DNA from 3 places in the Rhizobium sp. SG570 genome. Region 3 is predicted to be linked to each of the others. Evidence: riboswitches for the same ligand, from Rfam matches in the RefSeq annotation. Region 3 holds a riboswitch; each other region holds the start of a gene.
The links. A riboswitch is a leader RNA that binds a small molecule or an ion and turns the genes downstream of it on or off. The one in region 3 is predicted to bind thiamine pyrophosphate.
Positions count from the first base shown of each region.

Region 1 (3,253 bases), on a different contig from region 3:
CCGGATGGACGCCGGAAACGCCTTGCGTGTTCTGGGCAGTCAATGCCGTCAAGACAGCCATTCCATAGACGCCGCGTGCCGAAAAGGCCTTGAGATCGGCCTGGATACCGGCGCCGCCGGAAGGATCGGAGCCGGCGATGGAGAGGACGTTGCGGATCATCTGCGCGCCTCCTTGACGGCTTCGGCGATAAGGGCTGTGGCGGCTATGGGATCGGCCTTCCCGCAGATTGCCGAGACGACGGCCAGTCCGTCCGCTCCGGCCGACAGGACATCGGCTGTGTGTTCGGCCTTGAGACCGCCGATGGCGACGACAGGAACCGGGCAGAGCCTGATGATGCGGGCAAGGCCGTCAAAGCCGATCGGCTGCTTGTGGTCGGGCTTGGTCGGCGTGGCAAAGACGGGGCCGACACCAACATAGTCGACGATCTCGGCATCGACGGCCGAGGCCAGAGCTTCCGTCTCCACCGAGAGACCGAGGATCATCTCCGGCCCAATCATACGGCGGGCGGTGCCGGCATCCAGATCTTCCTGCCCGATATGCAGGCCATCGGCGCCGATGGCGATGGCGGCCTCGACATCGTCATTGACGATGAGGCGGGCGTTGCTTCCGGCCAGCGCCCGCTTGAGGGCAAGGCCGGTCTCGATCATGGCTGCGGTTGAAGCATGCTTGTCACGCAGTTGCACGATGGTCGCACCGCCGGCGACCGCCGCACGGGCTGTCTCGACCATGCCGAAATCCGCACAGAGTATCGGATCGAGAACGAGATAAAGCGAAAGGTCGAAGTTTTTCATGCGAGCATGATCCTCGCTTTGGCGGTAAGCGCTTCCGCATCGAGGGCGGCCAGCGCGTCGAGGAAGCGCCAGGAAAAGGAGCCAGGCCCATCGGCGACGGTTCCCGCTTGTTCCCCGGCAAGGGCAAAGACGGCAAGGGCCGCCGCCGTCGCATCGAAGGGATTATCGGGCGCAGTCGCCACAAAGGCCCCGACCAGGCAGGTCAGCGAGCAGCCGAGGGCCGTGACCTGCGGCATCAGCGGCGATCCGCCTTCTATGCGTCGCGCCTTGTGGCCATCGGTCACGAAATCGGTGACACCGGTCACGGCAACCACGCATCCATGCCGTTCGGCGAGTTGCCTGGCCGATTGCTCGGCCAACTCGACGGGATCGCGGCTATCGACGCCCTGGCCGCGACTGACGCCTCCTGCGAGCGCGATGATCTCGGACGCGTTGCCGCGAATGACCGTCGGCTGCAGGTCCAGCAATTGCGCGACTGCCCTGCGCCGGAATGCGGTCGCATAGTGAGCGACCGGATCGAGCACCCAGGGCCTGCCGGCCTGTCTTGCCGATTGCGCGGCCGACAGCATGCCGACAAGCCATTCGGCCGACAGCGTGCCGATATTGATCGTCAGCGCGGCGGAGATGGCGGCGAACTCGGCCGCTTCTTCCTCGGCATGGACCATGGCCGGCGATGCGCCGGCGGCAAGCATCACGTTGGCGGCGATGTTCATCGCGACGAAATTGGTGATGCACTGCACCAGCGGCGGATTCGCCCGCATGGCGCCGAACAGAGTGCCGGCAGTGGTTTGGTCTTGCATATCGCCCCTTTCGGGCGGGCGAGACGCGAGGGGCGGCATAGGATGTTGCAGAACCCCGAGCGACTCCCTCCGCCAGCATGATCTGGTTCAGGTTCAAAGGGTGCTTCTCAGCCTGCCGGATAGCAGACGCCCCTGTCTCTCAATGCCGTTGTTTTCGCAGACAAAGGCTGCCCTGTCATCAATAAATCGCAAAGACATTGGGGGCCGTGCCGGAACAGCCTTGCAGGTTCTGCATCAACCCATGCACTTCATGCATGGGTGCAGTGAAGCCTTGGCGCTGCAAAAGGCGAGGGGCTTCCACTATATGTTTCTCATCGAAGCGAATGGAGCGCCAAGGACGGCAGCTCAGCTTCGAATGCCCGAGGAAAGGGGATCATCATGAACGTAGCACGCTCTTTCAACAACTGGCGCAAGTACCGTCAGACGGTCGCCGAATTGGGCCGCATGTCCACGCGCGAACTGCATGACCTGGGTATCGATCGCGGCGAAATCCGCAATGTTGCCCGTGCAGCCATCGCGGGCTAACGGCTCGAAACGCTGATCTGCAATCTGCATGTTGCCAGCGCCTGCTTCCTCCCGAGCAGGCGCTTTTGTTTTGTCCGCATGACGGCTGTCACTGTTTTGTATGCCGAAATGTTATGCGGTCGAGCTTTCCGCTTTTCGCATAGCGCATAACTGCCTTGCAAATAAATGCCTATGAAGTGAGCAAAAGCCAGGTATTATGATTTTCATCGAAGCGATGCACCTCCTCCCGCATCCCTTCGCTTTGCAGGCGCCCTACTCCTCCTCCCAAGGTCGTCTGCGCGAACAGCGCCACTCCTCCTCCCGTGCGCTGTTCATTTATTGTCGAAAGCCTGCCGCACCTCCTCCCGCGGCAGGCTTTTTTCGTTTTATCCAGGGCCATCCAAAAAGCAGCTCGTGCTCCTCTCGTAAAAATGAACAGCCGCTACTATGTGCGACAGAAGTAGCGCGCTACATCGATGACCACGCTCAATTCGATTCACTGAAAACGAGAGGATGCCCATGACCGGTTCTGCCGAATACACGCCGCCGAAAGTCTGGACCTGGAACAAGGCGAATGGCGGCCAGTTCGCCAATATCAACCGTCCGATCGCGGGGCCGACCCACGAAAAGGAATTGCCGGTGGGTCGTCATCCCCTCCAGCTTTATTCGCTCGGAACGCCGAATGGCGTGAAGGTCACCATCATGCTCGAAGAGCTGCTGGCGCTTGGTCATAGCGGCGCTGAATATGATGCCTGGCTGATCAAGATCGGCGAGGGCGACCAGTTCGGCAGCGGTTTCGTGGAGGTCAATCCCAATTCGAAGATCCCCGCCTTGCTCGACCGCAGTGGCCCCAAGCCGATCCGCGTCTTCGAATCGGCGTCGATCCTGACCTATCTCGCCGAAAAGTTCGGCGCCTTCCTGCCGACCGAACAGCCGGCTCGAGCCGAATGTTTCTCCTGGCTGTTTTGGCAGATGGGCAGCGCGCCCTATCTCGGCGGCGGTTTCGGCCATTTCTACGCCTATGCTCCGACGAAGATCGAATATGCGATCGATCGTTTCGCCATGGAAGTGAAGCGCGAACTCGATGTGCTCGACCGTCGTCTGGCCGAAAGCGAATATATTGCCGGCAGCGAATACACGATCGCGGATATGGCAAT
Region 1 is NZ_JAAZQI010000020.1:8,536-11,788, forward strand. It holds gene thiD (bifunctional hydroxymethylpyrimidine kinase/phosphomethylpyrimidine kinase) at 1-160, opposite strand, end outside; gene thiE (thiamine phosphate synthase) at 157-792, opposite strand; gene thiM (hydroxyethylthiazole kinase) at 789-1,592, opposite strand; TPP riboswitch at 1,640-1,736, opposite strand; gene FHT28_RS29275 (DUF1127 domain-containing protein) at 1,971-2,117, shown strand; gene yghU (glutathione-dependent disulfide-bond oxidoreductase) at 2,616-3,253, shown strand, end outside.
Region 1: linked by a shared signal. The riboswitch ahead of thiM (hydroxyethylthiazole kinase) and the one ahead of thiC (phosphomethylpyrimidine synthase ThiC) in region 3 are both predicted to bind thiamine pyrophosphate.

Region 2 (3,253 bases), on a different contig from region 3:
GCTGAAGGTCTTGTTGCGGTCGGCGGAGATCACCGAGCGGGCGCGGATGATCGCGAACGATATCGCCACGGCCAGAAGGCCGGCGGCGAGTGCGATGGCGAAGCTCGTGACAGCCGCCTGCAGGAAGATCGTCTGACAGGCGAGCTTGAGAAGATCGGCTTCGAGGCCGGCGACGACGACCGAGGCAAGCGGCAGGCCGATGAAGAGGGCAGCGCTTGACAGCAATACGGCATCGACCCATCGCGCGGCGCGCAGCTGCCCGTCGATGCGCCGCAGGGAGCGGCCGCTCGTCAGCCCATGATCGTCAGGCGAGGGAAACAGTGTCATCGCGCCGAGAATCGCGGCTGTGACGACGATCTGCAGCAGCGACAGCAATACGGCACGACCGGGATCGAAATCGAAGCGCAGCGCCTGGTAGATCGCGACTTCCAGCGTGGTCGCGGCCGGGCCGCCGCCGAGGATCAGCACCAGTGTGAAGCTGGTGGCGCAGAGCATGAAGATCAGACCGGCGATGCCGGGAATGAGGCCGCGCAAGACAGGCCATTCGATGAAGCGAAAGACCGAGGCGGGTCGCATGCCGAGGCCTCCGGCAACAAGCCAATATTCCGCCGGCACACGCTCCAGCCCGGCGAGCATCAGCCGGCAGGCAAGCGGCATATTGAAGAAGACATGCGCCAGCAGGATGCCGGCAAGGCCGTATATGCTGACGGGCTGCGACAGGCCAAGTGCCGTGAGGGCCTGATTGAGCAATCCCTGGCGCCCCCAGATGCCGAGCAGACCGAGCGCGCCGATCAGGACAGGCAGGCCCATGGGCACGGCCATCAGGCGGATCAGCCACAGCCGCCCGGGAAAGCGCGGCTGGCGCGCCAGGGCGCGGGCGACGGGGATGGCAAGCACGATGGAGAGCAGCGCCGACAGGGTCGCCTGCAGCAGGGTGAACCGCAGCACGCGCAGCAGATAGGGATCTGCGAGCGTGGAGTCGCCGCCGGATTCGATGCCGGCGGCAAGCAGGACGACGACGGCGATCCCGACGAAAAGCGCGATGCCGGCGAGGCTGAGCGCCCCGCCGGAAATGGCGCGTCTTCTTTCGAGTGCCGTCAGCATGGTCGCGATGTCAGTTGCCGCTGGTGGCGGCCAGCCATTCGTCGATCCAGGCCTTGCGGTTCTTCTCGACGACTTCAGGACTCATGAGGAAGGTCTTCGTCGGCACCACGAGCTTGCTGAAGGCGTCCGGCAGCGGCGCCGATGTGGCGGAGGCCGGCATCATCCAGTTGCTGGTGGGGATGATGTCCTGGAAGGCCGGCGACACCATGAATTTCAGGAAATCGCGGGCAAGGTCCTTATTCGAAGACGATTTGACGAGGCCGGCGACCTCGATCTGGATGTAATGTCCTTCGGAGAAGGCCGCCGCCTGATAGCGGTCGGTCTTTTCCTCGATCATGTGATAGGCCGGCGACGTGGTGTAGGAGAGCACCATCGGCGCTTCGCCCTTGGTGAAGAGATCATAGGCCTCCGACCAGCCGGGCGTCACCGTCAGGATGCGGCCCTTGAGCTTGGTCCAGGCATCGGCTGATTTGTCGCCGTAGATCGACTTGACCCAGAGCAAGAGGCCGAGGCCCGGTGTCGAGGTGCGCGGATCCTCGATGACGATCTTCTGCTGGGGATCGCCCTCGACGAGATCCTTCATGCTCTTCGGCGGGTTCTTGACCGTCTGCGTGTCATAGATGACGGCGAAATGGCCGTAATCATAGGGCACGAAGACATCATCCTTGAAATCGCCGGGAACCTTGAGCGCCGATGTGTCGACGCCGCTCGCATCGAACAAGCCGGTATCCTTGGCTTCATTGACAAGATTGGTGTCGAGGCCGAGAACGATATCGGCCTTGGTGCCGGCGCCCTCGAGCTTGAGGCGGGACAGAAGCGCCACGCCGTCGGTGACGCTGACGTAGTTGACCGTGCAGCCGCATGTCTTTTCAAAGGCGGCCTTGACCTTGGGGCCGGGACCCCAATCGGCGGTAAAGCTCTCATAGGTGTAGATGGTCAGCGTCTTGTCCGCAGCCTGGGCGGCCTGGGCAGTAAAAAACGTCGTGCCGGCGGCGAGAGCCAGGCCGGCGAAGAATGACAATAGCGATCGGTCGTGCATGACAGCGCCTCCTCTTTGGTTTCGTCTTGAAGGGGAAAAGGGCGCTATGATTTCGTCACGCGTCTAATCCCTCCGCCGGTGTTAGCCGGATCAGGTTCCGCGGGTTGGCCTGTCAAAGCCTCTCAGCCAAATATCCCAAAGGACATAAGGCACCCCGTTAGAGCATCGGCAGATTTAGCCTTGCGACGAAGGGATGACAAGGGGAATGATTCCCCCGTCGATTGCAGGCCGCACGATCTATTCGGCGGCTTCGGCGGCAACCGTGTTTTCGAATTTCTTGGTGGCGCCGGGCAGCTGCACGTTCTTCAGCGTGAGCGCTGTCAGAAGGCCGAGCATGCAGATGCCGGCTGCCGTCATGAACAGGGGACTGAAGGCGCTTGCATAGGCATTGGCGACGGCTTCGCGGGTGGCTTCCGGCAGGGCCGCCATCATCTTCGGCGTCAGTTCCTTGATGTCGGAAACGCCTGAAATCGAGACACCGACATTGCCGAGCTTGGCGGCGATGATGGCGCCATAGATGGAGATGGCGATCGAGGCACCGCCCATCCGAGACAGCGTCACCGCGCCGGTAGCAGCACCGACGTCGCGGCTATTGGCGGCGTTCTGCACGCCGATGACAGGCACCTGCTGCGCAAGGCCGATACCGATGCCGTGCAGCAGCATCAGGCCGCCGATGACGGCGATGGGCGTGCCGGCATGGACGAAGGCGAGCGAGCCGAAAGCAATGGTGCTGCAGGCGGCGCTGGCGACGGCAAAGGGTTTGTAGCGGCCTCTTGCCGCGATCAACCTGCCGGCGGAAAGCGAGCCGCAGACGATGCCGCCGGTCAAAAGGATGAACAGCAGGCCGGCCAGCGAGGGCGAGAGGCCCGTCGTCGTCTGCAGGAAGAGAGCGAAGTAGTTGACCATGCCGATGGCGACCGCACCGCTGGTGATCGAGATGATGAGGAGCAGGCCGAATGTCGGATTGCGGAACAGTGTCATCGGCACGATTGGCTCCGGCGCACGCCGCTCGATGAAGACCCAGGCGATGGCGCAGATCGCACCAAAGGCGATGATGCCGAGGCATTGCGGCGACAGCAGCGATCCGAAGAGTTCGGTGCCGTCTGCGGC
Region 2 is NZ_JAAZQI010000005.1:228,272-231,524, forward strand. It holds gene thiP (thiamine/thiamine pyrophosphate ABC transporter permease ThiP) at 1-1,104, opposite strand, end outside; gene thiB (thiamine ABC transporter substrate binding subunit) at 1,115-2,143, opposite strand; TPP riboswitch at 2,194-2,310, opposite strand; gene FHT28_RS12985 (MDR family MFS transporter) at 2,381-3,253, opposite strand, start outside.
Region 2: linked by a shared signal. The riboswitch ahead of thiB (thiamine ABC transporter substrate binding subunit) and the one ahead of thiC (phosphomethylpyrimidine synthase ThiC) in region 3 are both predicted to bind thiamine pyrophosphate.

Region 3 (3,253 bases):
ACGACGTTACCCGGCAGGACCGCATTCCATCGGTCGGCGGCATCGCGGCCGAGCGTAAGCACGGCCTCATCGGCGCTTTCCCGCTCGCACCATGGCGCCAGCATGCCGCCGGCGAGCCAGGAAGCGGCATGATCGAAGTTCGGGCGGGGGTCGAAGATCGTCACTTCTGCGCCGCGAACGCGCAATTCATGCGCGACCGTGAGGCCGGCGACGCCGGCCCCTTTGACAAGGATACGCATCTCATTCGGCCGGATGCGCTGGCTTATCGATCGGCATGTAGAGATCGCCGCCTTCGCGATACTTTGCCGCCATCGCGTCCAGTCCCTCCTTCTGGGCCTCGGCGCGGATGTCGTGCGAGATCCGCATGGAGCAGAATTTCGGGCCGCACATCGAGCAGAAATGCGCCACCTTGTGGGCTTCCTTCGGCAAGGTCTCGTCGTGGAAGCTGCGGGCGGTGTCGGGATCGAGCGAAAGGTTGAACTGGTCTTCCCAGCGGAATTCGAATCGCGCCCGCGACAGGGCATCGTCGCGCAGTTGCGCCGCTGGATGTCCCTTGGCGAGATCGGCGGCATGAGCGGCGATCTTGTAGGTGATGACGCCGGTCTTGACGTCGTTGCGATCCGGCAGGCCGAGATGCTCTTTCGGCGTGACGTAGCAGAGCATCGCCGTGCCGAACCAGCCGATCATCGCAGCGCCTATCCCAGAGGTGATGTGGTCGTAACCCGGCGCGATATCGGTCGTCAGCGGCCCGAGCGTGTAGAAGGGCGCCTCGCCGCAGACCGCGAGCTGCTTGTCCATGTTTTCCTTGATCTTGTGCATCGGCACATGGCCGGGCCCTTCGATCATCACCTGGCAATCCTTGGCCCAGGCGATCTTCGTCAGCTCACCGAGCGTCTCGAGCTCGGCAAATTGCGCCGCATCGTTGGCATCGGCGATCGAGCCGGGGCGAAGGCCGTCACCCAGCGAGAAGGAGACGTCATAGGCGCGGCAGATATCGCAGATCTCCTCGAAATGCTCGTAGAGGAAGCTCTCGCGGTGATGATGGAGACACCACTTGGCCATGATCGAGCCGCCGCGCGAGACGATGCCGGTGACGCGATTGACTGTCAGCGGGATGTAATGCAGGCGCACGCCGGCATGGATGGTGAAATAATCGACGCCCTGTTCGGCCTGTTCGATCAACGTGTCGCGATAGACCTCCCAGGTCAAGTTCTCGGCAACGCCTTCGACCTTCTCCAGCGCCTGATAGAGCGGCACGGTGCCGATCGGCAGCGGCGAATTGCGGATGATCCACTCGCGGATATTGTGGATGTTGCGGCCGGTGGAGAGATCCATGACGGTATCGGCACCCCAGCGGGCGGCCCAGACCATCTTCTCGACCTCTTCCGCCATCGAGGAGGTAACGGCGGAGTTGCCGATATTGGCATTGATCTTCACCAGGAAGTTCCGGCCGATGATCATCGGCTCTGCCTCCGGGTGATTGATGTTGGCGGGAATGATCGCCCGTCCGGCTGCGACTTCCTGCCGGACGAATTCCGGTGTTACATGATCGGGAATATGCGCGCCGAAGCTCTCGCCGTCGCGGACCAAGGCTTCGGCCTTTGCCTTGCGGCCGAGGTTTTCGCGAATGGCGATGAATTCCATCTCCGGGGTGATGATGCCGGCCCGCGCATAGGCAAGCTGCGTGACAGCCTTGCCGTCCCTGGCGCGCAGCGGCTGGCGGCGCCCAGGAAATTCGGGGGTCAGCCGATCGGCACTGACGAAGCCGTTGTCCTCAGGGCGCACATGGCGGCCCTCATAGGCTTCGACATCGCCACGAGCGAGCACCCAGTCACGACGGAGCCCGGCAAGTCCCTGCTCGATGCGGATTTCGGCCCCCTCGACAGTATAGGGGCCGGAGGAATCGTAGACGACGACGGGCGGCTCGCCTGCCGTCGGATGAACGCTGATCTCGCGCATCGGCACGCGGATGTCGGGATGGATGTCTCCCGGAATGTAGATCTTCCGGGATGCCGGCAGCGGGCCGGTGGTGACGGTTGGGGTGAGGTTTTTTGCGGCAATGGTCATGGTTTGAGGCTCCAAGTTGCATTTGGAGACCCAGTCAATCAGCCGGAATGATGAAAAGACGCCGGCTGTGGATTCCACGCGTGAATCCGAAGCCTTCGAGCGCTTGCACCGTCCCTACGCCAGTATGAACTGGATCAGGTTCAACGGGTCACTGCGCCACAACAGGCAAAGCCGTATTGTCCAGCAGTATCTCAGCCCCTTGTCGGGACCCCCCTGGTGAATATCGGGAGGCTATGCTCTCCCCTCCACCTCTGTCAACCCCGCAGCCAAGATCACGGTCGCTGTCTGTGATCTTCCTCCGGCCGCTCCGGCATAGACCCGCCTTAGTAGCGGGGCGCCGTGTTGCCAACGAAGCGATGAGCGCCGGTATGGGTAAGCTTGCTGGCGGTATCGAGCCAGATCTTGCCGCCAAGCGCCCGCCAGCGATGGCAGAAGGCGAAATCCTCGCTCAAATAAATGCCCGTCCCTTCCTCGATCATGCATTCGAAGAGAGCGTATTGAGTCGCAGGCGAACGTTTGGTGCCGGGATAGGCATGGATGGCGCTGTAGCGCAGATCGGGATAGGCTGCGGTCATCGTCTTGATGACTTCACGTTTGATGAGCAGCATGCCGGTGCCCGCATAGATAGCACTGACAAAATCACCATCGCGTTCGCTGCTCTGGCCGACCAGCGGCGTGCCGACATAATGCAGAGCTGCGGCATTGAGTGACTCGCCGGTGCGCGTGGTTGCGCGCGCCGCACTATCCCAGTCGTAATCCTTGATGGGGTACATAGCCGCGACGACATCCTTGTCCGCATTCAGCAGCCGCATGACCTGCTCGGGCTCGAAACTGATGTCCGCGTCGATGAACAGCATATGCGTCGCCGCCGTGTCGTTCAGGAAGGAGGATACCAGCGTGTTGCGGCTGCGGGTGATCAGCGCATCATTGCCGAGGAGTGCAAGCGTCAATTGTATGCCGGCCTGCGCGCCGACCTGCATCAGGGAAAAGATGGATTGCATATAATCCTTGGCAACAAGTCCGCCGAAACAGGGTGTCGCTATGAAGATCAGCCGATTCTCGGTCATTCGCTGTTGGGCCCTTTCCGGTAGCGCGCGAGTCGCAAGAATCTAGGGAGATTCAACATTTCTGTGTGTACCGAATTATTGAATTTTGTTTCTGGAGAGTTTCCGAACGTTGTTGACGG
Region 3 is NZ_JAAZQI010000011.1:171,833-175,085, forward strand. It holds gene thiO (glycine oxidase ThiO) at 1-239, opposite strand, end outside; gene thiC (phosphomethylpyrimidine synthase ThiC) at 241-2,067, opposite strand; TPP riboswitch at 2,161-2,292, opposite strand; gene FHT28_RS22115 (hypothetical protein) at 2,391-3,134, opposite strand.